2 regions of the Lentibacillus sp. genome follow, and region 2 is predicted to be linked to the other one. Evidence: predicted binding sites of a transcription regulator. Region 2 holds the regulator's gene; the other holds the start of a gene.

Region 1 (15,659 bases), on a different contig from region 2:
GAGCATTGGGTTTTAAATGGAACCAAACAATGGATCTCATATGCACCGTATTCTCATTACGCGATGATTTTTGCCATTACAGATCCTGAGTTGGCACAGCAAAGAAAAGGCGGCATCACGTGTTTTCTTGTACCATTTGATGAGGATACATGCGTGTGTGATTCCGCCGTATCACTATTAGGTGAATTAGGTGGGGAAGTAGGAATAATCACGCTCGAAAATGCTCGAGTTCATGAGAAGTATATTATTGGTGATTTACATCAAGCTTATAAAACAGCACTTGATGGAATAAATCTTGGACGGTTATCAGTAGCAGCGAACTGTGTCGGTACAGCTCAATGGGCATTGGATAAAACAATTGACTACGCAAATGAGCGGAAAACATTTGGTGTCAGCATAGGTAATCATCAGGCCGTACAAATGATGTTGGCTGATTGTGCACTTGAGATATACGCTGCAAGGAATATGGTACTGCACTGTGCGTGGAAAGTAGAGAATGAAAAAAAATCACCTTTAAAAGAACTTTCAATGGTTAAAGCCCACGCAACCGAAATGACACAATCAGTTCTTGATAGATGCATGCAGATTCATGGTGGTATGGGATTAACCAATGAGCTGGGGCTTGAACAGGTGTGGAGATGGGCAAGAGAACAGCGCATACCAGATGGTACGACAGAAATGCAAAAACGAACAATAGCAAAGCAACTTTTAAAGGGTGACACTAGTTTTTCATAATATATTCGAAATAAAAGGGAGGAACAAAATTGAGTGATGTATATTATGAATTGAGACGGTCCAATAAAAAATATGTGGTTGTAAGTCTTTGTATTGGTAGAGGTCAAGGGATTGCGATGGTGATTGAAAATGTCTAAATTACCGATTATTGTGGCTCCAATGTTTTTAGTTTCAACGCCCCAAATGGTCATAGAGGCGGGAAAAGCTGGGGTTATTGGTTCGTTCCCTCTTTTAAATGCACGTCCTGTGTCAAAATGTGCTGAGTGGTTACATGAGGTTAAGTCGTCAGTTGGGAATACATCATGGGCGGTTAATTTGATTAGTCATAAAAAATCAAATAAACGTTACGATGATGATGTTGGTTTGATTAAAGAATATGAACCTCCCATCGTTATTACATCACTCGGCAACCCGAGTGAAGTGATTGATATTGTTCATAGTTATGGCGGATTGGTTTATTCCGATGTGGCAACCGTTAAACATGCTAAAAAAGCTGCGCAAGGCGGTGTTGACGGCCTTGTCTTAGTTTGCTCAGGAGCAGGAGGCCATGGTGGGACTATAAACCCATTTGCTTTTATTCATACAGTCAAAGAGTTTTTTAGTGGTAAAATTATTTTGTCTGGCGGCATTTCAACGGGAAGCGATGTAGCGGCTGCTCAACTTATGGGAGCTGATTATGTCTATATGGGGACCCGGTTTATAGCGACAGAAGAGAGTAATGCTCAAGCGGAATATAAACAAATGATCATTGATTCTGCATTAGAAGATATTATTTATACAAACTCCTTTAGTGGAATCCATGCCAACTATCTAATTCCCAGCCTACACAGACAAGGCATTGATCCGAAAACACTCAAACCAAAAGAAGAGATAGATCTGTCTCATGTAACCGATGTCAAGGCATGGCGTGATATATGGTCAGCTGGTCAAGGGGTGACTGCTGTAAAACAGCGCCAAACAGTGAAAGAAATTATCCAACAACTGGAAAAGGAATACCAGAAAGGAATGAACCGTCTTCTATAGTACTCTTCGTATAGTTTGAAGAACGGGATTTTACAGTTTTTTAAGGATTGCCGATAAGCAGGTTGTCTAAATGACTTTGTATATTTCCTCATAAAAACAGCACGTAACCCGATCTTTACTGCACACTGGGGTTGCGTGCTGTTTTAGAAGCTTTTCATTAGGTATTTTGTATGTGTTCCATCGAATGAAACAAAATAAATCCTTTTTTCTCCAATTGACCCTATGTGCTATATTAGACTATAGGCTTTACAGTTCCTTATAAACAGAAAAGTGTCATATTTTCAATGTGCCGAGGGCAGCAAAGGCTTATTGCTATCAGATGCGGTGATAAGCCAAGTTCTCTGAAATGCAATGTTTTAGAAGGGATATTCGAGGATGATTACTGATAATTCGAAAAAGTTGCACCAATTCCTGCTTGTTGCGGGAATTGTTATCGTAGCATTCAACCTTCGCCCCGCGATCACGTCTGTCGGACCACTGATCGGTATTATCCGGGATGATATCGGGCTGTCAAATTGGAGTGCAGGCATTCTGACAAGCTTGCCGCTGATTGCTTTTGCGATCATGTCACCTGCCGCTCCGAAACTGGGGAACCGCTATTCGAATGAACGGACATTATTACTCGGCCTTATTTTGCTTTTTATCGGTATTGCCGTCCGTTCGATTTCGGTATTTGTCCTGCTGTTTATCGGAACGTTATTTGTCGGACTCGGAATTGCGATTTGCAATGTGTTGCTGCCGAGTGTTATTAAGGAAAAATTTCCAAAGAAAGTGGGGCTGATGACCAGTGTTTATTCAACATCAATGGGAATTTTTGCTGCATCAGCTTCAGGCTTAAGCATTCCATTTGCACAGGGGCTCAATATGGGCTGGCAGCTGGCATTGCTTATCTGGGCAACGCCGGCAGTACTGGGGATTATCGTTTGGATTTATCTCTCCCGGAAAGAAGAATCACCTGATGCAGCAGAAATGAGATATGTCAAATTGGGTGGTAACCAAATGTGGAAATCACCGCTTGCCTGGCAGGTGGCATGTTTCATGGGACTGCAGTCATTTTTGTTTTACGTGACGATTTCATGGCTTCCGGAAATTTTGCATAGTAACGGACTGTCTATGGCAACCTCGGGGTGGATGCTGTCGTTTGCCCAATTTATCGGGCTGCCGGCCAGTTTTATGGTTCCGGTTGTTGCCGGCAGGCTGAAATCACAGCGAAGCATTGTACTTGTAATGGCTCTGTTGGCGTTCGGTGGCTATTGCGGGTTGCTGCTGGGCAACTCCTTTACGGTGATGGTGATCAGTACCATCATGATCGGCCTTACATTGAGCGGGACGTTTGCGCTGGCTCTGGCTTTTTTGGGAATGCGTGCACGCAATGCCCGTGATGCTGCGATACTATCCGGAATGGCTCAATCGCTTGGCTATACCCTGGCAGCAGCCGGACCGATGTTTATCGGGTACTTGTTTGATGTTACACACGAATGGACGATACCATTGATAACGTTGATCGGCGTTTCCTTTTTGGTGATGATTTTTGGAATGGGGGCAGGGCGCGACCGGTTTGTGTTGAACTGATTGTTTTCGGTATGTAACAGGCAATAATGCTTCATTGCGGCGACCTGGCTTGAACAGATTAAGATTTACTCTAATGGATGTGACATAGATGCAACAGCAAGCCTATACAATTAGGGATTTATATTTTTGGCGAATCACGCTCAGCCTGGCATTGGCATCCTTTTTTATATTTGCCGGGTTGTATGCCGTTCAGCCGCTTTTTCCGGTTTTTGTAAAAGAATTCGGGATAGCGGTATCGGCTTCAGGACTGGCGCTTTCTGTGACAATTATCGGGCTGATTGCGGGGCTGATTGTGCTTGGATTTTGGTCAGACCGGAGCGGACGCACTGTATTTATTAAACTGTCACTTGCCGGTGCTTCGATTCCGTTCTTGATTATACCGCTTTCGGATTCCTTTCTGCTTCTGCTTATATTGCGGCTTGTGCAGGGATTCGCTCTCGCTGGTCTTCCGGCGGCTGCACTGGCTTATTTGAGTGAGGAAATCGACAGACGCAGTGTTCATGTGGCAACAGCGCTTTATATCTCAAGTAATGCACTTGGCGGCATGATCGGACGTGTTATGACCGGATATATTACCGATCATTTTTCATGGGAGATTGCGTTCTATGTTCTTGCTATGATTGGATTGGTCATCTTGGCGGCGGTTATGTTCATGCTTCCGAAATCACGCTTTTTTGAGCCTAGCAAGCTTCCGTTTTCCAGTGATTTGAAAGGGTTCAGCTATCATCTGAAAAATCCGGCCTTACTGCTCATATTCGGTCTCGGTATTGTGCTGCAGTTTTCATTCACCGGCATTTGGACGTATTTGCCGTTTTATCTTGAAGCGCCGCCGTTTTCGCTGTCGCTTGAAGCTGTTTCGTACATGTTTTTTGCCTATGGGCTGGGTGTCATTGGTTCACCGCTTGCAGGCTGGGTTGCGGGGCATTTCAGTTTGAGAACGATCCGGCTGATCGGTGTTTTCGTCATGGTGTCGGGTCTTTTGATCACACTCGGTTCCGCTTTGTGGATGATTATTGTCGGGCTCTGTGTAGCGTGTCTGGGGTTTTTTACGGCGCACTCACTGACGGCTTCATCCGTTGCCGAGGAAGTAACCCATCATAAAGGAAGTGCTTCCAGTTTGTATCTGGTGTCCTATTATATTGGGGTTGCCCTTGGAAGCTCCGTTCTCGGGCCGCTATGGAGCAATTGGGGCTGGAAGGGGCTAATCGTTCTCCTTGCGTGTGTTCCTGCTGTTTATGTGGTGATTATCCGCTTGTTCCGGTACAGGGATAAACAGCAGACCGCTTCTTAATAGTGAACAAAGGCTCGGGGCGCCCGTTTAGCGACGTACGGACTGTGCTCAGCGTCGCAGGTGGGTAGGCATTGCCGCGCATCGCGGCGGTTTTAGCCGATCTGCCCCACTGGCCGCAGGAGATAAAGGAAACATGCCCCCTCATAGGGAGTATGCCGACGTTGGGCGCAAAGCCCGGGTTTAGTCGGCCTTCCTTGAACTTCTGGAATCGCTGTTGACTTATCGGACGGAGGTAAAGGAAGTCACGCTACAGCTTTAGTGCTGGAGCCGGACGTGGCAATTTTTGATAAAGCATTCATAAAGCCAAAAATTTATACTTTCTTATATCATGAAAAAGCGGCAAACCGCTAAGCAGCTTGCCGTTTTCCTTTCTTATTTCGACCCGACTTTTTCGCGCTGTTCCATATCCCGTTCCATTCGTTTGCGGTCACGTTCCAAAATAGGTTTCAAATAGTGGCCTGTATAAGATTGCTCAATATCAGCAACTTCTTCAGGTGTTCCAGTGGCAATAATCTCACCGCCGGCGTCACCGCCTTCAGGGCCGAGATCAATGATATGATCTGCTGTTTTGATCACATCAAGATTGTGCTCAATAATCAGTACGGAATCCCCGTTATCCACAAGCCGCTGCAGCACACTCATGAGCCGGTTGATATCATCTGTATGGAGGCCTGTTGTCGGTTCATCCAATATATAAAACGATTTGCCGTTGGAGCGGCGGTGGAGTTCACTTGCCAGTTTCACCCGCTGTGCTTCCCCGCCAGATAAAGTTGTGGCGGGCTGCCCCAGCTTGATATAGCTGAGCCCCACATCATAAACCGTCTGCAGCTTCCGCTTGATTTTCGGAAGATTACTGAAAAAGTCTAATGCTTCTTCAATGGTCATTTCCAGTACGTCTGCAATACTTTTTCCTTTATATTTCACTTCCAGCGTTTCACGGTTATAGCGTTTGCCGTGACATACTTCACAAGGAACATAGACATCCGGCAGAAAATGCATTTCAATCTTGATAATGCCGTCGCCGCGGCATGCCTCACAGCGCCCTCCTTTTACGTTGAAGCTGAAACGCCCTTTTTTATAACCGCGGATTTTAGCTTCATTTGTCTGTGCGAAAACCTCACGGATATTATCGAACACTCCTGTATAGGTTGCCGGATTTGACCGTGGTGTCCGACCAATTGGCGACTGGTCAATGTCGATGACCTTTTCAATATTGTTGATGCCGTTAATCTTCTTGTGTTTTCCGGGCTTTAATTTGGCCGAACGGTTCAATTGCTTGGCCAAAGACTTATGCAGAATTTCATTAATCAATGTACTCTTGCCTGAACCGGAAACACCGGTAACAACCGTAAGCAGTCCAACCGGAATCGACGCATCGATGTTTTTCAGGTTATTTTCCTCGGCACCGACAATTTTGAGCTGCTTGCGTTTGTTTAGTTTGCGGCGTTTGGCCGGCAACGGAACATATTTGTCACCTGCCAAGTATTGTCCAGTGAGTGATTCTTTGTTTTTCATCATGTTTTCCGGTGTACCACTTGCTACAACTTGACCGCCATGCTCGCCGGCGCCCGGTCCAATATCGATAATGTGGTCAGCAGCCAGCATTGTATCTTCATCATGCTCGACGACAATCAACGTGTTATCCAAATCACGCATCTGTTTGAGCGTATTGATCAATCGGTTGTTATCACGCTGATGCAGACCGATTGACGGTTCGTCCAGCACATATAAAACGCCTGTCAGGGCTGAACCGATTTGGGTTGCCAGCCTGATCCGCTGCGCCTCACCACCCGATAATGTGCCGGCAGTACGAGACAGAGTCAGATAACTGAGCCCCACATTGTTCATAAATTCAAGGCGGTCAGATATTTCTTTCAGGATCATGCGGGCAATGGTTTCTTCTTTTTCAGTCAACTCAAGGTTTTCAAATAAATCCTTTGCCTCTGTAATCGCATAATCAGTCACTTCGCTGATATGCTTCCCGTTCACGAGCACCGCAAGCGCTTCTTCCTTAAGACGGTGCCCGTTGCAGGATGGGCATTTTTTATGGGCCATATATTTTTCCAGCTGCTCGCGTGTGAAATCTGACGGTGTTTCCCGATATCTCCGGGCAATATTATTCAAAACACCTTCAAAATAAATATGATTATCACGCAGTTTGCCGAAATCATTTTGATAGCTGAAATGGATCTTTTCTTTGCCGCTTCCATATAAAATTTTGTCCATCTGTTTTTTCGGGATATCCTTGACCGGAATATTCATGTCAATGCCGTAATGGTCACAAACACTTTTCAGAAGCTGCGGGTAATACTGGGAACTGATTGGCTCCCATGCTGCGATTGCATGCTGCTTCAATGTTTTCTTCCAGTCCGGAATGACGAGTTCCAAATCAACTTCAAGGTTTGTGCCAAGGCCATCACATGACGGGCACGCACCAAACGGGCTGTTGAATGAAAAAAGTCTTGGTTCCAGTTCACCGATTGAAAAACCGCAAATCGGGCATGCATGGTTTTCACTGAACAAAAGTTCCTCATCACCGATCACATCAACAATAATATTGCCGTCACCCAATCCCAGTGCGGTTTCAATCGAATCGCTCAGCCGGCTTGCAACACCTTCTTTGACGATGATCCGGTCGACAACCACTTCAATCGAGTGATTTTTATTTTTATCAAGCTGGATGTCATCAGTCACTTCACGCATTTCCTGGTCGACACGGATACGGACGTAGCCTTCCTGTTTCAGTTTTTCAATCGTATTGGCATGTTCCCCCTTGCGTCCGGAAACCACCGGGGCAAGGATCTGCATTTTTGTTCGCTCGGGGTACTCAAGTATACGATCTACCATCTGCTGCACTGTCTGTGAACTGATTTCAATACCATGCCGCGGACATGTCGGATGTCCGACACGGGCATACAGCAGACGCAAGTAATCGTAAATTTCTGTAACGGTACCGACCGTCGAACGCGGATTGTTGCTTGTCGTTTTCTGATCGATTGATATGGACGGTGACAGTCCTTCGATGGCGTCAACATCAGGCTTATCCATCTGACCTAGAAATTGCCGCGCGTAAGCGGACAGGGATTCCACATAACGGCGCTGTCCCTCTGCATAGACCGTATCAAAGGCCAGTGAGGATTTGCCCGACCCTGACAGGCCTGTCAAAACGACAAATTTATTTTTAGGGATTGATACATCTATATTTTGTAAATTATGTGCACGAGCACCTTGAATCTTTATTTCTTTGCTTGGCATGAACAGGTCATCCTTCCACTTGCTTGATAGTATGCGTGTCAAAAATGAGTTGAATGATCAGGCACCTTCTGCCTTCAATTCAAGCACAATGTCGCGAAGTTCAGCGGCCTTTTCGAAATCAAGCGCTTTTGCCGCTTCTTTCATTTCTTTTTCCATACTATCAATCATTTTTGCTTTCTCGGTTTTCGTCATCTTGGCAACATTATTTTTCTTGTCTTCATAATCCTCGACGTCCTCGGCGGCTACGGTTGCCTGAATCACATCACGAACGTCTTTGCGGATCGTTGTCGGTGTAATATTATATCGTTCATTATGGGCCATTTGTTTTTCACGGCGGCGGTTTGTTTCATCAATGGCGACTTGCATGGAATTCGTTATTTTATCACCGTACATGATAACTTCCCCGTTTTCGTTACGTGCCGCACGTCCCATCGTTTGAATGAGCGAACGCTCGGAACGAAGGAAACCTTCCTTATCGGCATCCAGAATAGCGACAAGCGATACTTCCGGTATATCCAGCCCTTCACGCAACAGGTTAATGCCGACGAGCACATCGTAATTGCCGACACGCAAATCCCGGATGATTTCAATCCGCTCCAGTGTCTTGATTTCCGAATGCAAGTAGGCAACTTTCATCCCAATCTCTTTCAGGTAATCAGTCAAATCCTCGGACATTTTTTTCGTCAGAGTTGTGACCAGCACACGCTCATTCCGCTTCGACCGTTTGCTGATCTCCTCTATCAGATTATCAACCTGTCCATCGATTGGTCTGACATGCACTTTCGGATCCAAGAGACCTGTCGGACGAATAATCTGTTCGGTATAGTCCGGTGCATGTTCCCGTTCATATGGACCCGGTGTTGCCGATACATAAATCAGCTGGCTGGTTGCTTTTTCAAACTCTCCAAACTTCAATGGGCGGTTGTCGAGTGCAGACGGCAAGCGAAAACCATGATCAACCAACACCTGTTTACGCGCCCTGTCACCATTATACATTCCCCTGATTTGCGGCAGTGTCGCATGTGATTCATCAATGACACACAAAAAATCATCCGGAAAGAAATCCAGCAATGTATATGGCGTCGAACCAGGCTCACGGAAGGTCAGATGCCGGGAATAGTTTTCGATACCCGAGCAAAAGCCCATCTCTTCCATCATTTCAATATCATAATTGGTACGCTGCTCGAGACGCTGTGCCTCCAGAAGTTTATCCTGTTCACGAAGTTCCGCCAGCCGTTCCTCAAGCTCTTTTTCAATATTTTTAATTGCTTTTTTTAGCTTTTCTTCACGTGTAACAAAGTGGGATGCCGGAAAAATGGCCACATGTTCCCGGTCACCGACAATTTCACCGGTTAACGCATCGACTTCACGGATCCGATCGATTTCATCACCGAAAAATTCAACACGCATACAGTGTTCTTCCCGTGATGCCGGAATGACTTCAACCGAATCACCGCGAACACGGAACGTTCCGCGCTGGAAGTCTATATCATTACGGGCATACTGGATATCGACCAAATCACGCAAGAGCTGGTCGCGATCCTTTTCCATCCCCATTCTTAACGAAAGTACCTGGCTTTCATACTCTTCCGGTGAGCCCAAGCCATAAATGCATGACACACTGGCAACAATCAGCACATCACGGCGTTCAAACAGTGCTGACGTTGCCGAGTGCCGCAATTTATCGATTTCATCGTTAATGCTCGCGTCTTTTTCAATAAACGTATCAGTCGAAGGCACATAAGCTTCCGGCTGATAATAGTCATAATAGCTGACAAAATATTCAACAGCATTATTCGGAAAAAATTCCTTGAACTCGCTGTACAATTGACCGGCAAGTGTTTTATTATGGGCAATCACCAGCGTCGGGCGGTTAATCTCCGTTACAGCATTGGATACCGTAAACGTTTTTCCGGTACCCGTTGCCCCCAGCAATGTCTGGTGCCGCTGTCCGGCTTTCACCTTCTCGACGATATCTCTGATCGCTTCGGGCTGATCACCGCGCGGTTCATAATCGGCCACCAGTTCAAATTTGTTTTCCAAAACGAAAACCTCCGTTCTCATTCGATGAATCTATTCTATCACAATTGTTCCGATATTTTAACTGTTAAACGAACAAATATTCGTTAATATCCATTTGGTTTATCTATTATCCATTTTACCCGATATCCTAGCTAAAAATCATTCACAAGGGATTAACAAACCAAGCGAACCCGACACCGCACATGAGTATCATGTCTGTCAGAAAGAGCGCTGCAAGCAATGCAGGAACGGTTACAGAGTTAAGCGGGGACAATCAAAACGAGGAGAAATTGATAAAAAACAAAGGCGCAAGCGCCCGTTTAGCGACGTACGGACTGGACTGAACCGCAGGAGATAAAGGAAACACGATGAACGTAAGTGAATCGCTGTTGACTTATCGGACGGAGGTGAAGGAAGTCACGCTACAGCTTTAGCGCTGGAGCCAGACGTGGCTATTTTTGATAAAGCATTCGTAGAGCCAAAAATTTATACTTTCTTATATCATTTATAAAAACATTAGCAGCCGCCCCGCTAATGTTTTTTATTGAGCATGTCTTCCAAAAGGTCTGACATTTGCCGATGGTCCAGATTGTGATGATATGCTTCAACGTTCTCTTCATACACCTTTTTTCTATTTTTGTCCATGAAAAAATGCAATAATTGTACATCCAAATTATTGTCCGTATCCACCGGAATTGCCGTTCCCAGCCGCTTCATTTGCTCGACATTTATCCGTTCCTGTCCAGGCAGCGGGTTGTACAAAAAAACCGGTTTCCGTTTTAAAAGGCATTCACTGATGGTCACCCCTCCAGGCTTTGTCAGCACCGCATCAACCTGATCATACATTCGATTCATTTCAGTTTTGTTGGTGATATACGGAATCGGTGTAACTGATGCGGGTCGCTTCTGGAGCAATTCACGGTAAAATGTATCATTTTTGCCGCATAAAACATAATAATGAATCTTATCCGACTTAAGTGCCGGAAGCATATTCCTCAACGAGCCCACCCCTAGACTGCCGCCGGTCACCAGTACTTTTATGATAGCTTTTTTGCTCTCTGTGTACCCTTCCCTTATCTGAAATTCATGACCGGTTGGTATACCCGTAACATAAATCGCTTCCGGCCTGACACCTTTCTCTGTTAAATAATTTTTAACCGTCAATGTAGGAGCAAAATGGTAATCGATCCCTTCAATCCCCCAGACATCATTAACAAAAAAATCCGTATAAACATTGACCGTGACAGACGGCAATTTATTCTGCAGTTTTAATACACTTGCTATGTTTGACGGAAGCGCATGCGTACAAAATAGGATTCGGACATCCTGCTGGTTCGTCAGCCGTTTAAAAAAATGTATAAACATTGCTTCATAAAGATATCGGCGGTTATGTATAGGTGCTTTTTTATAAGCGGCAAGCCTGTACAACCAATCATAGAGATCCGGAAAATATTTGATCCAGTTTAAATAAGCGGAGGAAATAACTTTTTCCATTCTGCCGTAGCTGTATGACAAAATATCCACTTTGTCACATGACATATCATTTCGGCAAGATTCAATTTCCTCAATTAATGCATCTGCCACATGATGATGCCCGGTTTGTATTTGCATGAATGGTAAAAATAGTGCCTTTTCCATGTTTTTACCTCCATTGAAACCAATTACCAATGATTCTGCCCTAGTCAAATGCTATAATTTTGACAGGAGAGGAGTCATACGATGATATATGCCATAATGGTGCTTATAACGTTGTGTATCGGCTATTTCCTGTACAAAGCCTACAAAAATACACAAGATATACAGATTAATAAAATTAACGCAATTCCGGAATCCGCCGAGCATGCCCCGGTATTATCCATCCTTCATTTGTCCGATTTACATTTGGAAAATATATCACTAACACCTTCCCAGCTGGCGGACAAGCTAAGAAATGAATCCGTTGATATGATCGCATTGACCGGTGACTTTCTTGACCGGAAACGCAGTATTCCTAAATTACTGCCCTTTTTGCGTGTATTACGCGACATGAAACCGGCATATGGCATTTACGCAGTACTGGGCAATCACGATTATGTTCTCAACGACCGGGATTTATCAGAACTTATTAATTTAATGGAGCAGTATAATATCCAGGTACTGCGGAATGCCCATCAAAGTTTTTCAGTCGACGGACACACAATCAATATAATCGGAATCGATGACTATAGTACAAACCGCAGCGACCTGCCTGTGGCCTATCGGCATGTGGACACGGGAACGAATATCGTTCTTACGCATGACCCGAACATCGTGCTCGAGATGCAAGGGTATACGTTCGATTATTTAATGGCCGGACATTTTCATGGCGGCCAGATTTGCTACCCCAAGGCATATCATCTTGTCAAAATGGGCAAACTCGCGAAACAAAACACGATAAAAGGCTTGCACATGCACAATAAATCACCTTTTTATATCAGTGAAGGGCTTGGGCAGACCGGTCTCAATATACGTATTGGCTCAAGACCGGAAATAACATTTCACCAGATACCTTTCAGCCAGCCCGAACATGTTTAATCCATTCGCTCCGAGTGACTCAACAGCCGGTTCGTTGACATGAACAAGTAGCAAGGCGGGTTCCGGTCAGGACGGCCTGCGATATAATTAATGATCTGGCACGTCAATTGTTTGAACAACCGGTAGTATCTGTTTTGGATTGAAAATGCTTCAAATCCAAGCCGCCGTGTTCCCTTATTTAACATTGTGATTCCAATAACGGCTTTTATTTCATGGCGTCTGGAGTGTCCATTAATGTAACTGGAAAGACATTGCAAATCATCCCGGACCATATGATATAGCAATAAAGCACGCTGAACTTCGCTTTTGATGTTCTTTAGCTCACGAATCATACGGACGTTATGCAAGTGGATTTTCAACAGCACATCGTTTTTACGAATCGATGTGCCATCTTCCAGGATTACAGGCGAGCCTCTATATTTCGTTAATCTGACGCGAAATATCGTTTTATTTCGTTCATAATCCGCCACATGATGAAGTCTAGTGAAATTGTAATAAATGGGGTCAAGCGTGCTCCATATCGTCAGCAAATAACTCTTCATACCATTTTTTCCTTTTCTGTAACTGTATTGCGTTCATTAGTTTGCTTTAACGGGGCAAATAATATTGAAGGTATTTTAATCCAAAATACTAATGAGAACAGTAAAAAGGCAGCAAAGTTACGATATGCACCTTACTGCCTCAATATCAATTTATCTGATTCAATTAAGCAAGCTGACTGTCCTTGTAGCGTCTGGCTGCTGTTATAATCCCCAGTTCATGGTGGTCTTTCTCATAAAGGGCGCTTTGAACAAATCGGGCTTCTCCGTTATCACCGCGTATTTCCAATTTAAAGAACGCCCCGCTGTCCTGCAAAGCATAATAAAACTGTTCAATCCTGTCTATTTTCTTGCCGTTGACTTTAGTTATCGTTTCACCTACCAATATCCCCAGCCGGTCAGCAGGTGTACCCGGAACAACGGCCAACACCTTTATTCCCCGCGAATTCTGAGTGAAAAATGGCGTCTTCTTCTGATCGGCTGTCCGGTGTTTAAAATTGAGATACTCCCGACCAATGATACCGGCAACAATTGCTGCCAGTGCGAGCCAGCCGATAAACATGCTTCCGGCCGCCAGCAGCAGGACAATCAGACTTAGCATGCGGGCAGGTTTTGCTAGACGGACCGCTGCTTTTTCAGGCAACTCGCTTCGGACAGTGTGGTCAAACCCAATTAAAAATGGGACAAGCATAAGACTGTAGGTTTCACCACCTACTGAGAAATATGGCCAGAAAGAAGCGATTGACGTAAGCGGACCAGACGGAATAAGGACGAAAAAGGGAATAAGTGTCATCTTTTTAAGATGATGTATACCAATCCATGTCCCCCGGCGTCCAAGCTCCATATCCGGGAATGTCCCGTTTCGGTTATGCCGTTTTAATAAAAACGCCTCAGCCGAAATAAATATAGCAAACAGCAGGCTCAATCCGGTAAAATTTGGAGCGCTGAATAAATCCATATCAATTAATGACTGGCTTTCAAGCACAAAAGGGGCCAGCAGCAACAGTAAAAATGTTATTCCAATCGTATAAACAGGAGACAGCAGTGTTAAGCGCATTGAGAGACTGAGAAGAATCGTCACCGCCGCAAGCAGCATGATTGTTTCATATGAGAATACCATCCCTGTCCCTATCGTTATGACGGATAATACGATACCATATATCAAAGTTACCCGACCTGCATTCTTCCATTCTGAAAAGATATCAAAAATTTTCAGGCCAAAATGATTGCGTTCTTTTCTTATTCGTTTATACCCGACAACGATTGATAGAATAATTGCCCAATACACAAGAGGATTTAAAAAAAACCTCCCTATCCCATTGGCCAGTTCCATGAGCCAGGTTTGTACCACATTAATCACCTTCTGTCACATCTTCTTCTGAAACTTGTCCGATAAATCCAGTTCCCGGCTTTATTGAATGAACGCGTCTTTGATTATATTCGATATTTGTCGAAAAGTTCCTGCATAACAGGAAAAGAAAACCGCGAGAAAAACCCGCGGATATCTTTATTCCTTACATTTATTCATACAAAACATCAAGCGTTTTTTCCATTTGCCGGTCATCTTTTCCATTACGGATTCGGTCAACGACATTAGTTTCGACCGCCCCTGCTGTTTTTTCATTGACTTCACCAGTCACTTCCAGGTCATTGTCTGACTGAAAGTTCTCGACAGCCGCTTCAGTATTTTTACTGAAATAGCCATCCGTACGTCCTGGATCATAGCCTAAACCTTTCAGCATCACTTGCATGCTCTTAACACTTTCACCCGTCTCATCATACTTGAGGGGCTCGTCAACCTGCATAGGATTTGTAAAGTAATAATCAGGCTGCTCCACTTTAACAGTCGGTTTAACACCCTTTTCGTGTATCCAGTTTCCCTCAGGTGATAGCCACTTGAAGAATGTTAATTTGACCCTGCTTCCATCATCACCGACCGGAACGGCCTGCTGAACAGTTCCTTTGCCGAAGCTTTTCGTGCCTACGACATCATATCCGACTTCCTTCATGGCCACCGCCAAAATTTCGGAAGCGGATGCGCTTCCCTCATTAATCAGCACGCTGATTGGATAAGGCTTTTTCTCATCCAGATTGGAAAAGGACTTATCTGCTTTACCGTTCTGGTTTTCAATTTGCACGTACGGAACATCTTTCGGAATGAAATTTTTCAGTACGCCCTCGACAGCGGACAATACTCCGCCCGGGTTGCCGCGTACATCAATGACCAAGCCTTCGATATTTTTCTCTTCCAGTGACTTCAGCTGTTTATTGAAATGTTCAGCTGTATTTTCAGCAAAAGACGTTATTTCGATAATGCCCGTTTTCTTCCCGTCGATGGTCTTTACCTCGGAATAAACGGTTTCTACCGGAATCTCATCACGCTCAATGGTTACATCAAAAGATTCTGAAACACCGGAACGCTGAATTTCGAGGACAACTTCGGAACCTTTTTCGCCGCGGATCTTTTCAACTGCTTCGTTCAAACTCAATCCGGCGACACTTTCTCCATCGACACTCAAAATCTGATCATTCGGACGGAGCCCTGCCTCCTCAGCGGGTGAATCCTTGATCGGTGAAACTATCGTTACTTTATCGTTCACCATGGAGACTTCAGCACCGATCCCTTCAAATGAGGATTCAATTTGTTGATTAAACTGCTCCATCGTCTC
Region 2 (15,659 bases):
CCTGCTCGGGCTCGAGGATTCGTCCGGCAACCAATACCGGGGCTGATAGATTTTCTTTCATTCTATGTGCCGCGTGGTTAAACGTACTGCGAGCAAAGGTATCACCTGGAACAACCGCTGATTGGGCAGCATAGGTTGCAGCATTTCCGCCAGAAATATGAAATAGGTCAATGTGGCCCAAACGATCAAGTCTCTCGGCAATCTCGAGCATGTCATCCTGGTCAAGACCCAGATCGTCCGTAACAGGATCGCCAGTCATTCTAAAACCAATAATAAAATCATCGGATACGGCCTCAGCAACTGCTTCAATCACCTCTTCGGAAAAACGCATGCGTCCGGTCAAGTCACCTCCATAGCGGTCTGTCCGCTTGTTGATGGCTGGGCTCCAGAATTGTTCAATCAAATGCCCCGAGAAAGAAGTGATCTCAATCCCATCCCAGCCGCATCGTTCCAGCCTTGCTGCAGCATCAGCAAAGGCATCGATAACCGGCGGTATTTCTTCAATACGCAAAACATGTGGTGTTTCACGATGGACCCCTTCTGAAATAGCAGATGGCGCTTGTAAAGGACGGCCGCTAATCGAGGAATCTCCTCGTCTGCCCATGTGGGTGGCTTGAGACATAATCAACCCGCCGTGAGCATGCACTTTATCTGCAAGGTCTTCTAATAATGATTCGTTTTCAGGGTCCCATAAGCTGACTGAACCATACGAGGCTGAAGAATATTTGTACACACTTGCCGAACCAAAGGCCATAATCAAACCGGCGCCGCCAGCTGCCTTACGTTCAAGGTAGTCAACATGGCGTTTGTTTAACAAACCTGAATCAAACCCCGGCGCATGAGCGGTTGATACTATCCGGTTTTTCACTTCGCGGCAACCAATCCGGAAGGGGCTGAACAAATTCTGAAAATCCCTTCTTACGCTTGTTGAGTGATCCGTAGTCATCGATTTTACCTCCCTTGGAAAATTGGCTTCTGAGCAAACATTTCGGAAAGATTTTTCCCATTGGCGGAACGGAAAGCGCTTACATTATATCCTGAAAACTGGTTGCCGCTTGATTATTTTTAAATTCTGCGCGGCAACTTATCACAATGTTTTCAAAATTTAATACTTTATTTAACGAAATATTATTAGAAACCCATATTGATGTCAAGATATTTTTTAAAATATTTTTTGATTGTTGTTTTAAGCAAAATCTAAATTAATAAATACAGAGGGAAGAGCGGTGCGTTGGTTGACGTAATGGTAGATTGATTCCCACTGGCTGCGGGGCAGACCAGCTGTACAAAGCTGAAATACTACATCCGCCCATATGAGAATTTGTCCAGAAGCTGACAGAAAAGTCGGTCTTTCTCGGCTGTTTTTGTCATTTGACCCCAGTGAGAAACGCCGGCTATGATAAGTTTTGATGTTATCGTTATATGAAATCTCATATATTAGTCGTGTCATACCAAAAACTGGATAAAAAATAGGAGGCAAATCTGACGGAACAATTTTGCAGCTGCAGCGGACCTGGACTTATTTATCTGCTGGAAGGTTGTCCAGTTTAAGCAGGAAGCAATTCTGGTTGATCACAGAAATGACCACAATTTGGCCAATCAAAAACAAATGTTCGCAAATAATGATTGAGTTACGTTATTATATAAGATATAATTTGAGAATAAACAAATGCTAAAAATCGGCAAAATCAGTCATGATTAAACGGGTCATGTATAAATTTGGCACGCCTCGCAGAAACTACTGAAAAAGATTGTGAGGTGCTGCCTGTGGATAATCAAAAACTGATCAATTCTTTAAATCAGCTGTTATCCAATTATTTTGTCATGTATGTAAAACTTCACCGTTATCACTGGTTTATCCAGGGAAGACATTTCTTTCAATTACATAACGTATTCGAAGACATGTATAACACCATGGCTGAAGACCTGGATGAAATTGCGGAAAGAGTGTTGATGATTGACGGCAAGCCACTGGCAACGATGACGAAATATATGAAAGAAACAACGCTCGTGGAAGCAACGGCTGATGATAAAGAAGATGAAATAACAGCACAATTGGTTGAGGATTATCGACAGATGATAACTGAAATAAAAGAGGAAGGGATTCCTCTTGCCGATGACTTACATGATGAACCGACAGTCGATTTGCTTGTAACCCTGCAAAGCAAACTGGAAAAATACATCTGGATGCTGCATGCTTATCGCGCGTATGAATAAAGATATATAGGGGAATGCTGATGAAACAGAAAATCATATCAATTGTAGGACCAACTGCTGTAGGAAAAACGCGGCTGAGCATTGACATTGCCAGCCATTTCAACGGAGAGGTCATCAGCGGGGATTCCATGCAAGTATACAAAGGTCTGGACATTGGTACTGCAAAAGTGTCAGAGGAGGAGAAACATGGGGTTCCCCATTATATGATTGATATTAAAAATCCCGAAGAACCCTTTTCGGTTGCTGATTATCAAAAATTTGTCCAGCACTACATAGATAAAATAGATTCACGTGGAAAATTGCCGATTATTGCCGGTGGAAGCGGTCTATATATCCAGGCCGCCCTATATGATTACCATTTTTCCAATCAGAGACGGGACGAAAACGTAACCAAACAGTTGGAAAGCGAGCTTAATGACCAAGGATCTGCTGTCATGCATAGACGTTTGAAAGAGATAGATCCGGATCAGGCTGCGAAAATTCACCCGAATAATCACAGACGCCTTATCCGCGCGTTGGAAATCTATGAAACAACCGGGATTACGATGTCTGAATACCAAAAAAGCCAATCAGAGAATTCGCCGTATCACCCTGTTTTTATAGGTTTGGAAATGGACCGTAATCTTTTGTACGAACGAATAAATGAGCGAGTCGACCGTATGCTGGAAGAAGGACTTTTGAATGAGGTCAAAGCTCTGTATGAACAAGGCTATGAAAATCATCAGGCGATGCGCGGAATCGGGTACAAAGAGTTTATATCTTATTTTAAAGGTGAGCAGTCATTTGAAGATACGGTAAATCTTCTGAAACGGAATTCCAGACGCTATGCAAAACGGCAGTATACGTGGTTTAAAAATAAAATGAATGTCAATTGGTATACGGTGACGCCCGAATCAAGCGAAGAAATATTTAGAAATATTTTAACTGACTTAGCAGGAAAGTTGTAAAATATATAGAAGTATTTAAATACAGATAGAAAAGAGGAGGAAATAGAATGGCACAGTCGGTAAACATTCAGGATCAATATTTAAATAAACTCAGAAAGGATCATGTTTCGGTAACAGTATTTCTGACTAACGGTTTTCAGCTGCGAGGGGTCGTTAAGGCATTTGATAATTTTACGGTATTAATTGAAACAGACGGGAGACAGCAGCTGCTTTTCAAACACGCTATCTCCACATTTGCCCCGGTAAAAAATATCTCACTAGAGAAAGAATAATCATAAAGGTTTAATTTGGGCTGGGACATCACTAAAACGTTCATCATTAAAGATGAATGATAATAACCAAAATACTTTAGTGTAATGTTTAGGTAAGTCTTACACATCGCTGCGGAAAAATACTTCGCTGTTTTGGTGGAAACCCATTATACTATAAAAAGACAAATCCGAACTGATTCGAAATCTAACTCACGAATTTTGAATCATAGTTCGGATTTGTCTTTGATTCAATACTTTTGCCCCAGCCTCTTGTCTGTTTGAATCATTATCTTGCAAGTCCACTGAATGAAGTTTCACTAAAATGGGCGTTTGTCACATCTCACTCTTTCGGCACGTATGCTATCGTGACGAAGGAGTGATCATGTGGAAACGCAAAAACATCGAAATAAAAATGGTCAAATTAATATTATACTGCAGGATAATCACCGCGATGCAACAACTGATAAAGACAAACAGAACTCAACTGAAAGTAATACCTTTTCGCATATTGATGCAGAATTTTCCTCGTTCATCGGCATGAAACGATTAAAGCAGACCATAAAGGAAATATATGCCACGATTGTCATTAATGAAAAACGGAAAGAAATCGGACTGTCCGGTACAAGACAAGTGCTTCATATGTTATTTAAAGGCAACCCCGGAACCGGAAAAACGACGGTTGCCCGAAAACTGGCCAGGATGTATTTTGAGATGAATCTGCTTTCGAAAGGACATTTCATTGAAGCGGAGCGGGCCGATCTGGTTGGCGAATACATTGGGCAAACAGCACAAAAAACCCGGACCATTATCCAGAAGGCGATGGGAGGCGTTTTGTTTATCGATGAAGCATACTCCCTGGCCCGAGGCGGCGAAAAGGATTTTGGCAAAGAGGCAATTGATGCTTTGGTAAAACATATGGAAGACAATCATAATGATTTTGTATTGATATTGGCCGGTTATCCATTTGAAATGGAGCGTTTTTTGACGCTGAATCCCGGTTTGAAATCCAGATTTCCGTTTATATTGGATTTTCAGGATTATGATACAACCCAGCTCATAAAGATTTCGGAACAAATGGTCCAGAGCAGGGAATATGAGCTGACAAAAGAAGCCGAATGGAAGCTGCGGACACATTTATATAAAGTGAAACGCCAAACGCAGTACAATTTTTCTAATGCACGGTACATTCGTAATGTTGTTGAGCAATCCATCAGACTTCATGCAATGAGATTATTAACGAAGGAGACATTTTCAGTTAACGATCTGATTTACTTAACCGCCGAGGACTTGTGTCTTGACATTGAATGAAGTCGAATTGTAGTGAGAATTGTTCTTTGCTATGATAAATATTGGATACACCAATTGGTTAGAGAAGAGGTTTTGACATGCAGGAAAGGATAATAGCAATAGCTGTAAAAATGCCCGGAGATAATGATATGCGTTTTGAATCTTCACTTGACGAACTTAAGTCGCTTTCTAAAACGGCAGGGGGTTCTGTTGATAAAGTGATCACCCAAAATCGGCAGCGAATTCACCCTGCCTTTTATATCGGCGAAGGAAAAATGGATGAGATACGGGAGACAGCAGAGGAAATGGATGCTGATTTAGTTATCTCAAACGATGAGCTATCACCGGGACAATTGCGTAATCTGACTGATCACATTGGCATTCAAGTCATTGACCGAAGTCAGTTAATTTTGGATATTTTCGCTAAGCGTGCTCGGACAAAAGAAGGTAAATTGCAGGTTGAGCTCGCCCAGCTGGAGTACACCTTGCCAAGACTCCGCGGACGAGGTGAGGAAATGTCACGTCTGGGGGCAGGAATAGGAACACGGGGACCGGGGGAGACAAAGCTCGAAACGGACCAACGCCATATAAGAAGCCGGATTGATGATATTAAAAGAAAGTTAAAACAAGTCGTCAGGCAGCGGGAACAATACCGCAGGCGCCGAAAAATAAACGACGTTTTTCAGGTAGCTATTGTAGGTTATACAAATGCTGGAAAATCGACTTTATTTAATCAGCTGACACAAAGCGATGCGCTGGTCGAGAATCAATTATTTGCCACACTGGATCCTTTGACACGCAGAATCCAGCTGCCATCAGGTTTTCAGACTTTGGTAACAGATACGGTAGGATTTATTCAAGACCTGCCAACATCATTGATTGCCGCATTCAGGTCAACGCTGGAAGAAGTGACCGAGGCAGATTTCATCCTGCATGTGGTTGATGCAGCAAATCCCGATTTAGAACAGCAGCAAAAGACAGTGAACAACTTACTTCACGATCTGGATGCTGATATTATACCGAAGCTGATGGTGTATAATAAAAAAGATCTTATTGATGAGGATTTTATTCCGATGCATCATCCCAATATTTTCATTAGCGCACTTGAACCGTCAGACATCCACCGGCTGCTGAGGAAGCTGGAGGAAACATTGAAGGATGAATGGGACTGGTATACCGTGAATTTAAATCCCGACCAGGGAAAATTGCTGTACCGATTGGATCAGGAAACAATCGTCACAGAGCGTTTTTTTCGGGAAAATGCAAATGTATACTCTATCAGTGGGTATATCCGGCAAAGTCATCCTCTGAAAAGCTTATTAAAGGAGCATTAAGTTATTGATGTTGAAAAATTTAATAACACAGGCAGAACATGACTGTAAACAGCAGCACGCAAATATCTCAGCGGTAACCGAAATGAGTCAGAGGCGGGTGCTTGATGCTTTCAAATCCAACCGTGTCAGTGATACTCATTTTTATTCGACCACTGGTTATGGATATGATGATTTGGGCCGGGAAACATTGGAAAGAGTCTATGCTGATGTGTTCGGAGGGGAAGATGCGCTCGTCAGACCGCAGATCGTTTCCGGGACTCATGCCATATCAACCGCTCTGTTCGGCCTTTTGCGGCCGGGCGAGGAATTGTTGTATATTACCGGTAAACCTTACGACACATTAGAAACGGTTATTGGCATAAACGGTCAGCATAGTGGCTCATTAGCCGATTTTCATATTACATATAATCAGGTCGATTTACTGGATGACGGCTCAGTTGACTATCCCGGAGTCAGGCGAAAACTGTCTCCAAAAACGAAAGTAATTGGCGTTCAGCGTTCAAAAGGTTATGACGACAGACCGTCTTTTACAATCAGCGAAATTGAAGAAATGGTCCGCTTTGTCAAATCGATAAATGAACACGCGATTATATTCGTTGATAATTGCTATGGCGAGTTCGCTGAGGAACGCGAACCACTGCATGCAGGTGCAGATGTTATCGCAGGGTCGCTGATTAAAAACCCGGGAGGCGGACTTGTCCGTGCGGGCGGATATATTGCCGGGAAAGAATCGTATGTAGAACAATGTGCCAATCGCCTGACAGCACCAGGACTTGGAAAGGAAACTGGTGCAACATTTAACACCTTACAGGAGATGTTTCAGGGTCTTTTTATGGCACCGAACATTGTTGGGGAAGCTTTAAAAGGTGCTGTCTTGACGGCGAGATTTTTAGAATTGGCAGGCTTTCGGACAAGCCCGGGTTATGAAACGTTTCGTACAGATCTGATTCAGACGGTTACTTTTAACAATGCGGAGAACATGGTTGCATTTTGCCAAGCGATCCAGCAAAATTCACCGGTTAACGCCTTTGTTACCCCGTACCCGAGCGGAATGCCCGGTTATCAGGATGAGGTCATTATGGCGGCTGGTACGTTTATACAAGGTGCGAGTCTTGAATTGACTGCAGACGGCCCGATCAGGGAACCATATACAGCATTTGTGCAAGGGGGGTTAACATATGCTCATGTGAAAATTGCGCTTGAATCAGCAGTTAATCATTTAGTTGAGAAAGAATTAATATTTTTAACCGACTGAGAGCAGGTCTGAAAAATTTACGTTAGTGTTATAACTTTACATAGCGTTCCGATGTCTCTAATATAAAGGAATAAGGTTTATGGTGGTCGATTGATATGCTGTTAAAAATGACTTAGGAGGAAATTAAATGGCATCAGGCTTAACGAGAGCACAAATCATGAAACGAATCGAGGAAGAAAATGTCCGATTTATCCGGCTTCAATTTACCGACATGCTTGGAAATATCAAAAATGTTGAGATTCCGCTCAGTCAATTGGATAAAGCTTTGGACAATAAAATGATGTTCGATGGCTCATCCATAGAAGGGTTTGTCCGTATTGAGGAATCCGACATGTACCTGCATCCTGATCTGGATTCATTTGTGGTATTTCCATGGACCTCGGAAAAAGGGAAAGTGGCCCGGTTTATTTGTGATATATATAATCCTGATGGGACCCCATTTGCGGGATGCCCGCGTTACAATTTAAAACGAAAGCTTCAGAAAATGGAAGAGCTCGGTTTTGATGCGTTCAATATAGGTACAGAACCGGAATTCTTTCTGTTCAAACTGGATGAGAAGGGCCAGCCTTCATTGGAACTGAATGATCGCGGCGGCTATTTTGATCTGGCACCAACAGATCTGGGTGAAAACTGCCGGCGGGATATTGTTCTGGAACTGGAAGAAATGGGTTTTGAAATTGAAGCATCACATCACGAAGGTGCACCAGGTCAGCACGAAATTGATTTTAAGTATTCAGATGCTGTTAAACATGCCGATGATATTCAAACATTTAAATTGGTCGTCAGGACAATTGCAAGAAAACATAACCTGCATGCGACCTTTATGCCAAAACCGCTCTTCGGGGTCAATGGTTCCGGAATGCATGTCAATATGTCTTTATTCAGGAATGGCGAAAATGCGTTTTTTGATAAAGATGGGGAAATGCAATTAAGCGATGTTGCTTATCAGTTCACTGCCGGGGTAATTAAACATGCCACAAACTTCACAGCAGTTACGAATCCGACGGTTAATTCGTATAAACGACTGGTTCCAGGCTATGAGGCGCCATGTTATGTAGCGTGGTCCGGCACAAACAGGAGTCCGCTTGTCCGCATTCCGTACTCCCGCGGTTTAAGCACCCGTATTGAAGTGCGAAGTGTTGATCCTGCCGCCAATCCATATATGGCGATGTCAGTGTTGCTTGCAAGCGGACTGGATGGTGTTGAAAACAAATTAACACCGCCTGAATCAGTTGATCAGAACATATACGATATGGACAAAAAAGAGCGTGAAGCGAATGGTGTCAAGAGTTTGCCTGAAACACTTAAGGACGCTTTGTTGGAAATGCAGAAAGATGAGACGGTTGTTGAAGCACTGGGCGAACACTTATATGAACATTTCGTTGAAGCAAAAACGATTGAATGGGATATGTTCCGTACGACTGTTCATCCATGGGAGAGGGAGCAGTATTTGACAACCTATTAAAATTCCAAATGTTATTTACATTAAAAACAAGGCTTGGCATCATGTTGCTGTGATGGCCAAGCCTTGTTTTATTCTGCCTTAACGGGCAGGAAGACCCTCACTTCAATATTTCAAGGAAGCCAGGAAAGATAAGTGGGGGATTAGCTGCCCGTAAAGTCCGATTCCTTCAACTAACATGCAGTGGGGAAAAAAGTATCCCACTGAATGAATATTATATAGCTGCAATAACTGAATAAAACTACAGTAATAAAATATGGTCTATAAAGCAGTTAAGTTTTTATTACTGTTCTATTCAACATTACGATACAAACCGACTACTTTGCCCAAAATGGTCACATTTTGATAGATAAGCGGCTCCAACGTTGCGTTTTCAGGCTGGAGGCGAATGTGGTCTTTTTCTTTAAAGAATCGCTTTACAGTGGCTTCATCTTCATCGGTCATACCGACTACGATATCACCATTTTGTGCTGTAGTCTGCTGCTTAACGATGACCATATCCCCGTCCAATATACCTGCTTCAATCATGCTTTCTCCCTCAATAACGAGTACAAACAGATTCTCATCAGTACCTGTTACCGAACTTGGCAAAGGAACAAATTCTTCAATATTTTCCACGGCGGTAATTGGAATGCCAGCGGTTACCTTTCCGATAACAGGCGCATATCGCGGTTCTTCCCTTGGGATATTGCTTTCTTCTGAAAGATCTAAAACTTCAATTGCCCGTGGTTTTGTAGGGTCACGTCTGATAAACCCCTTACTTTCCAGCCGTGCCAAATGGCCGTGTACGGTTGAACTGGAAGCAAGCCCCACAGCCACTGCGATTTCCCGGACCGACGGCGGATAACCCTTTTCGCCCACTTGCTCTTTTATATAATCGAGAATGGCTTCCTGCCGCTTTGAAAGTTTCGTCATCAATTAAACACCTCGCACATATTATTTATTGAAGTAAGTATAGCATGTTCATCTCAGTGAAGCAAACATTCGTTCGAAAAAACTGTTGACAAGATCATTTGTTCGTATATAATAATAGGTAAAACCGAACAAAAGTTCTTGTCATTATAAAGGAAAGGATGGTTCGTATGTTTGAAAGAATAACGAAAACTGATATATTTTATTTAGTAGCTTTTACATCTGCATTAATATTTTTATATTTTTCGATGATCACAAGCGGATAACATATAAGTGGGTGTTCAAAAAGGAGGATAAAGAGGGCAGAAAGTTCGAGACGGCGCGGTTTCGAGCAGTGGAGCAATAAGCCAACGAAGAAATTCGATGTGTCATTTTTACCGGACTTTTGAACAACCTTTATAAGGGGATATTAAATTGAGAGCAATTATTTATTGCCGGGTCAGTACTGATAAAAAAATTCAGGAAACATCATTGCAAAGGCAGAAAGAAGAACTGATGAAGCTTGCCGGTGCCTATCATTTTACAGTCGCGGAATGTATTGAAGAACAGGCGAGCGGCTATGAAATAAGCCGGGAAGGCGTTTTTCGGATGCTGGATTATTTTTCTGACGAACGGGCGGACTGTTTGCTTATTCAGGATGAAACGAGGTTGGGGCGGGGGAATACCAAAATTGCTTTGTATCATCAACTCCGAAAATTGGATGTCAATATTTATACGTCTTTGTATGAAGGCGAACTGGAATTGTCTGAAGCAGATTCAATGCTGCTGCAGATTGTCAGTATTGTGGAGGAATATCAACGGAAGATTCATAATGCAAAAATTAAGCGGGGTATGAAGAAAGCCGTTGAGAATGGATTTGATCCGAGCAAGAATCTGTCAAACCGCAACAAGGCTCCGGGAAAAGAACGAAAAGAATTTCCGATTGAAGAAGTCGTCCGGTTGAGACAGCATGAGCTCACCTTCCGGGAAATTGCTGATACATTGAATGGATTGGGGCACTCTGTTTCAAAAGCGACTGTGCACCGCAGATATCAGGAATATCTCGACACTTGAATATGAATAAATTGACGTGTAGTATTAGAAGGCAGGAACAGTCATATTGTTCTTGCCTTTATTGATTTTCAGGAGGTTTCATCTATGATTTCAGAAGAAAAGCTTAATCGGATAAATCAATTAGCTAAAAAGTCAAAAGAAGAAGGCTTAACTGTTAAGGAACAGACTGAACAAAAGGAGCTCCGCGAAGAATATTTGCAGAATGTCCGAAAATCTTTCAAAAATCAGTTTAAGTCAATGACCGTAAAGGATCCTGAAGGCAGGGATGTCACGCCGAAAAAAGTGCGTGATTTACAAGATAAGAACAAAAAACATTAATCATGTTATGACTTGTTACAATAACAGTTTCATTATAGAATTAAAAAGGATACGAATCAATGTTAACAAGGGAAAGGGGTATCGTTTTGTCAGAAACAATCGAACAGCTATCCATTAACACAATCAGAACTTTGGCAATTGATGCAGTAGAAAACGCAAGCTCCGGTCATCCCGGTCTCCCAATGGGCGCTGCACCGATGGCGTATACATTATGGACGGATTTCATGACCCATAACCCTGGTAATTCCAAATGGTTTAACCGGGACCGCTTCGTTTTATCAGCAGGTCATGGATCGATGCTTTTATATGGACTGCTGCATTTATCAGGCTATGATGTCACCATTGATGATCTGAAGTCGTTCCGTCAGTGGGATTCCAGAACACCGGGCCATCCTGAAGTCCACCATACTGACGGGGTTGAGGCAACGACAGGCCCGCTTGGACAAGGCATTGCCATGTCAGTCGGTATGGCTATGGCAGAAGCACATCTTGCAGCAACCTATAATAAAGAGGATATATCCATTATTGACCATTACACGTATGCGCTTGTAAGTGATGGTGACCTTATGGAGGGCATCTCTCATGAGTCCGCATCACTGGCAGGTCATTTACAATTGGGCAAGCTGATTGCACTGTATGATTCAAATGACATTTCACTTGATGGCGAGCTGAACCGCGCATTTTCGGATAATACGGAGGAACGCTTCAAAGCATATGGCTGGCAGGTTATCCGGGTGGAAGACGGTAATGATTTGAGTGAAATCCGCAACGCTATCAAAGAAGCGAAAGCGAATACCGATCAGCCGACACTGATCGAAGTAAAAACCGTCATCGGCTACGGATCACCGAATAAGTCAGCTTCTGCGGATTCACATGGCGCCCCGCTGGGAGAAGATGAGGTTAAACTGACAAAAGAACACTACGGCTGGAAACATGATGAATTTCATGTACCTGATGAAGTGTATGACGACTTCAGGGAAAAAATTGCTGAAGATGGTAAAAACGCTGAGCAAGAGTGGAACGGTTTATTTGAAACTTATAAAGAAAAATATCCGGAAGCGGGCAATGAATTAGAGCATGCTATAAGGGGTGAGCTGCCGGAAAACTGGGAGAAAAACCTTCCCATTTATGACTTAGATGATGATCCGAAAGCTACCCGTGCTTCATCCGGCGAGGTCCTGAATGAAGTCTCAAAAGCTGTACCATATCTGTTTGGAGGCAGTGCTGACTTAGCAGGTTCAAATAAGACAACGATTAAAAACCAGGATGACTTTTCCCGAAACAATTATGCCGGAAAAAATATCTGGTTCGGTGTACGTGAATTTGCAATGGCAGCTGCCGTCAATGGGATGGCATTGCATGGCGGTATTAAGCCTTATGCCGGAACATTCTTTGTCTTCAGCGACTATTTGCGCCCGGCACTAAGACTGTCAGCCATCATGAATAATCCAGTGACATACGTGTTCACCCATGATTCAATTGCTGTTGGTGAAGATGGACCGACACATGAACCCATTGAACAGCTGCCATCCCTGAGAGCTATGCCTGGACTTTCACTCATTCGCCCTGCAGATGGCAATGAAGTGCGCGAAGCCTGGAGACTGGCATTGGAGTCAAACAATAAACCGACTGCACTTGTACTGACAAGACAGGGGCTTCCTGTATTGGAAGGTACCAAAGAGCATGCACATGAAGGCGTGCGAAAAGGTGCGTATGTTATCAGTGAAACAGATAAGGAATCACCGGATGCGTTATTATTGGCAACCGGTTCAGAAGTTCAGCTTGCTGTAAAAGCTAAAGAAGCGCTGCATGAAAAAGGAATCGAAGTTAACGTGGTTAGCATGCCTTCCTGGGACAGGTTTAAAGAGCAGGATGATGCTTATAAGAATAAGGTGATTCCGCCGGATGTCAAGAAAAGACTTGCCATCGAAATGGCATCACCATTTGGATGGGAGAAATATATAGGCGATCAGGGCGATGTTCTGGCCATTGATCGATTCGGTGCCTCTGCCAAAGGGGATAAAGTGGTTGAGGAATACGGCTTTAATGTTGAAAATGTCGTAAATCGTGTTGAACAACTGCTGAAATAAATATTTTGGTAAAAGGGTGGCTCTTCCGATTGGAAGAGCCATTTTTTCATCCCAATTTAAAGGACAGCAACCCCACTGAATAAAGTTTCACTTGACCTGCAGCTAATATGGCATGTAATTGGAGTTCGACAAAACTAGTGGTTCTTTGTTGCGCAGTGTGACAAACTTTTAAATATGAAACGGTATAATAGTATGTACGAGGGAGGAGGAATTCTGTTGAATCATTACTCTATTTATTGGATAAAAGAAGAATTTGCACGCTTTTTTTATTATCGCAGTGACATATTGTGCCGATTTATTAAAAGTTATCACCGTCAGCAAAACAGAGAGGATCTGGAAAAGCAGTTCCAGTATATCACGATGGACATGCCTGCGAACTTGCTTATATCACACATATTGAAAAATCAGTCATCCAATGTCAGGATCGAAAACAAAGAAGAGTTCTTGGTCATTGATGAAGGAACGCGCAATATTTCTTTACATATCGAGCAAAAACGTATAAACTTTCGGGGTGACATAATTCATGATGCGGAAAGTTTGCTTTTTCCCGCGTTACGATCATACCAGCCATATTTTTTCGTGGTAGGAGAATTGGAATTTGATTTTGGCTGGGTTTCTCCGGTTCTCCAGTTAAAAGGAACTGACAAGGCTCGACAAGTATTGTATTCTTATCTTTGATTTACTATACTGTATGAGAGACAACATGAAGGAGGAAAGCTTTAATGGACGTGATTTGGGTAGTGTTAATAGCAATCTTGGCATTAATTGCGGGAGTTGCACTTGGTTTTTTTATCGCCCGAAAATACATGATGAACTATTTAAAGAAGAACCCGCCAATTAATGAGCAAATGCTGCGTACGCTGATGATGCAAATGGGACAAAAGCCTTCACAGAAGAAAATCAATCAGATGATGCGCCAAATGAATAATCAACAAGGAAAATAATTGAAATTATTCATCATAGAAACTAAAATGTTTGAGAAAATACTCCTGAATTATGGCATATAACAGGGGTATTTTTCTGATTTTTGGGGGATGTTCATCGTTTTATATACGATGACACACTTCCAATGTTTTAAGATGGAGATTTCTCTATGCTGTTTTTATCACTGAATATGTCGGATTATTGTCAAAAACGGAATAAGTGCCATTTGGATTTTCTGGTAAAATATAGTCAGGAAGTAGTGTAGGAGGATTACTATGTCTGAAGAAATAAATGTCTTTATAGCATTTGGAGCGGGCTTCCTGTCATTCATCTCCCCCTGTGTACTGCCGCTTTATCCGGCCTTTCTTTCATATATCACAGGTATGAGTGTTAATGAATTAAAAAATGAGAATAAAATGCTGACAAAGCAAAGCTTGCTGCATACGGTTTTCTTTCTTATTGGCTTTTCGCTCATTTTTATCATGCTCGGTTTCGGTTCCTCATTTGTTTCCGAATTTCTGGAGTCAAATCGGGATATCATCAGGCAAATCGGAGCCATTCTTATTGTGTTTTTCGGCCTAGTGATTGTTGGCGTATTTAACTTTGAATTTCTTATGAAAGACCGAAAGATTATGTTCAAAAACCGTCCAGCAGGGTTTTTCGGATCTTTTATTATTGGTCTTGCATTCTCACTGGGATGGACCCCATGTATGGGACCTATTCTTGTTATCGTCATTTCACTGGCGGCAACGAATCCCGAGCTCGGAATGGTAATGATGATCAGTTATATATTGGGTTTTTCGATTCCGTTCTTAATACTATCCTTTTTTATTGGAAAATTGACGTGGATCAAGCGCAACAGTTCATTGATTGTCAAAATCGGCGGCTATATTATGATTTTTATGGGAATTGCCTTATACTTTGACTGGATGACTGACTTGACGGCATTTTTAGCAGGCTTATTCGGATTTTCTGGTTTTTAGCTTTTTGCGAACTGGATTTTTACCCTGAATTGTAATAAACTGAGTCCAGTAGCGACTTTTTGGACAATTGACATGAAAAGGGGCATCGGCTGATATGTATAAATCTAATGACCTTATTTTTCGAACAACAACATCTTTGATTGCATTTATTCTGCTGGGCTTCTCGATTTATTTACTGTTTGCCGGTCACAATTCACCAGGCGGCGGATTCATCGGCGGTTTAATGACATCATCAGCAATCGTTTTGATGTATATGGCATATGGTGCAGGCGTACTGGAGAAAATTTTGCCGATTAACTATCGTATGCTGGTGCCTGTCGGACTGCTCCTTGCTGTAGGAACCGGGCTGGGGTCCTTTTTATTTCAGCAGCCGTTTTTGTCACATACATACGATTATTTCCAGTTCCCGATTTTTGGTGAACTCGAGCTGGCTACTGCCATGTTATTTGATTTTGGTGTTTATTTCACCGTTCTCGGGGTCACTGTCACCATCATTTTAACAATCGCAGAGGATCGTTAATGGTCAGCCCGATTTTGGAAATGATATTTAACTGATTAATTTGGTGTGGGGAAGAGTGATTGCTAATGTTTTGGCTGGCAGCGAGTACCATAATCGCAGCTATTAT

The links. The regulator LexA, encoded in region 2, represses DNA repair genes until DNA is damaged. The targets are predictions, from matches to a motif close to CGAACATATGTTCG.
Region 1: uvrB (excinuclease ABC subunit UvrB) is a predicted target of LexA. The motif match lies at 9,989-10,002, and genes of this name have one in related genera.

Annotation. Positions count from the first base shown of each region.
Region 1 is NZ_DATGTT010000048.1:26,176-41,834, reverse strand. Features, by position in the region: gene VK097_RS08070 (acyl-CoA dehydrogenase family protein) at 1-735, shown strand, start outside; gene VK097_RS15425 (hypothetical protein) at 810-872, shown strand; gene VK097_RS08060 (NAD(P)H-dependent flavin oxidoreductase) at 865-1,758, shown strand; gene VK097_RS08055 (CynX/NimT family MFS transporter) at 2,134-3,330, shown strand; gene VK097_RS08050 (MFS transporter) at 3,419-4,621, shown strand; gene uvrA (excinuclease ABC subunit UvrA) at 4,994-7,876, opposite strand; gene uvrB (excinuclease ABC subunit UvrB) at 7,934-9,919, opposite strand; gene VK097_RS08035 (MGDG synthase family glycosyltransferase) at 10,430-11,536, opposite strand; gene VK097_RS08030 (metallophosphoesterase) at 11,618-12,451, shown strand; gene VK097_RS08025 (YkoP family protein) at 12,448-12,993, opposite strand; gene VK097_RS08020 (PDZ domain-containing protein) at 13,157-14,341, opposite strand; gene VK097_RS08015 (S41 family peptidase) at 14,511-15,659, opposite strand, start outside.
Region 2 is NZ_DATGTT010000065.1:4,835-20,493, forward strand. Features, by position in the region: gene VK097_RS11490 (oxidoreductase) at 1-946, opposite strand, end outside; gene VK097_RS11495 (Dps family protein) at 1,768-2,217, shown strand; gene miaA (tRNA (adenosine(37)-N6)-dimethylallyltransferase MiaA) at 2,238-3,164, shown strand; gene hfq (RNA chaperone Hfq) at 3,212-3,436, shown strand; gene spoVK (stage V sporulation protein K) at 3,800-4,723, shown strand; gene hflX (GTPase HflX) at 4,801-6,036, shown strand; gene VK097_RS11520 (methionine gamma-lyase family protein) at 6,044-7,291, shown strand; gene glnA (type I glutamate--ammonia ligase) at 7,419-8,756, shown strand; gene lexA (transcriptional repressor LexA) at 9,045-9,668, opposite strand; gene VK097_RS11535 (YneB family resolvase-like protein) at 10,080-10,718, shown strand; gene VK097_RS11540 (DUF896 domain-containing protein) at 10,803-11,036, shown strand; gene tkt (transketolase) at 11,123-13,126, shown strand; gene sirA (sporulation inhibitor of replication protein SirA) at 13,343-13,804, shown strand; gene VK097_RS11555 (YneF family protein) at 13,849-14,070, shown strand; gene VK097_RS11560 (cytochrome c biogenesis CcdA family protein) at 14,326-15,033, shown strand; gene VK097_RS11565 (Na(+)/H(+) antiporter subunit B) at 15,128-15,553, shown strand; gene VK097_RS11570 (CcdC family protein) at 15,619-15,659, shown strand, end outside.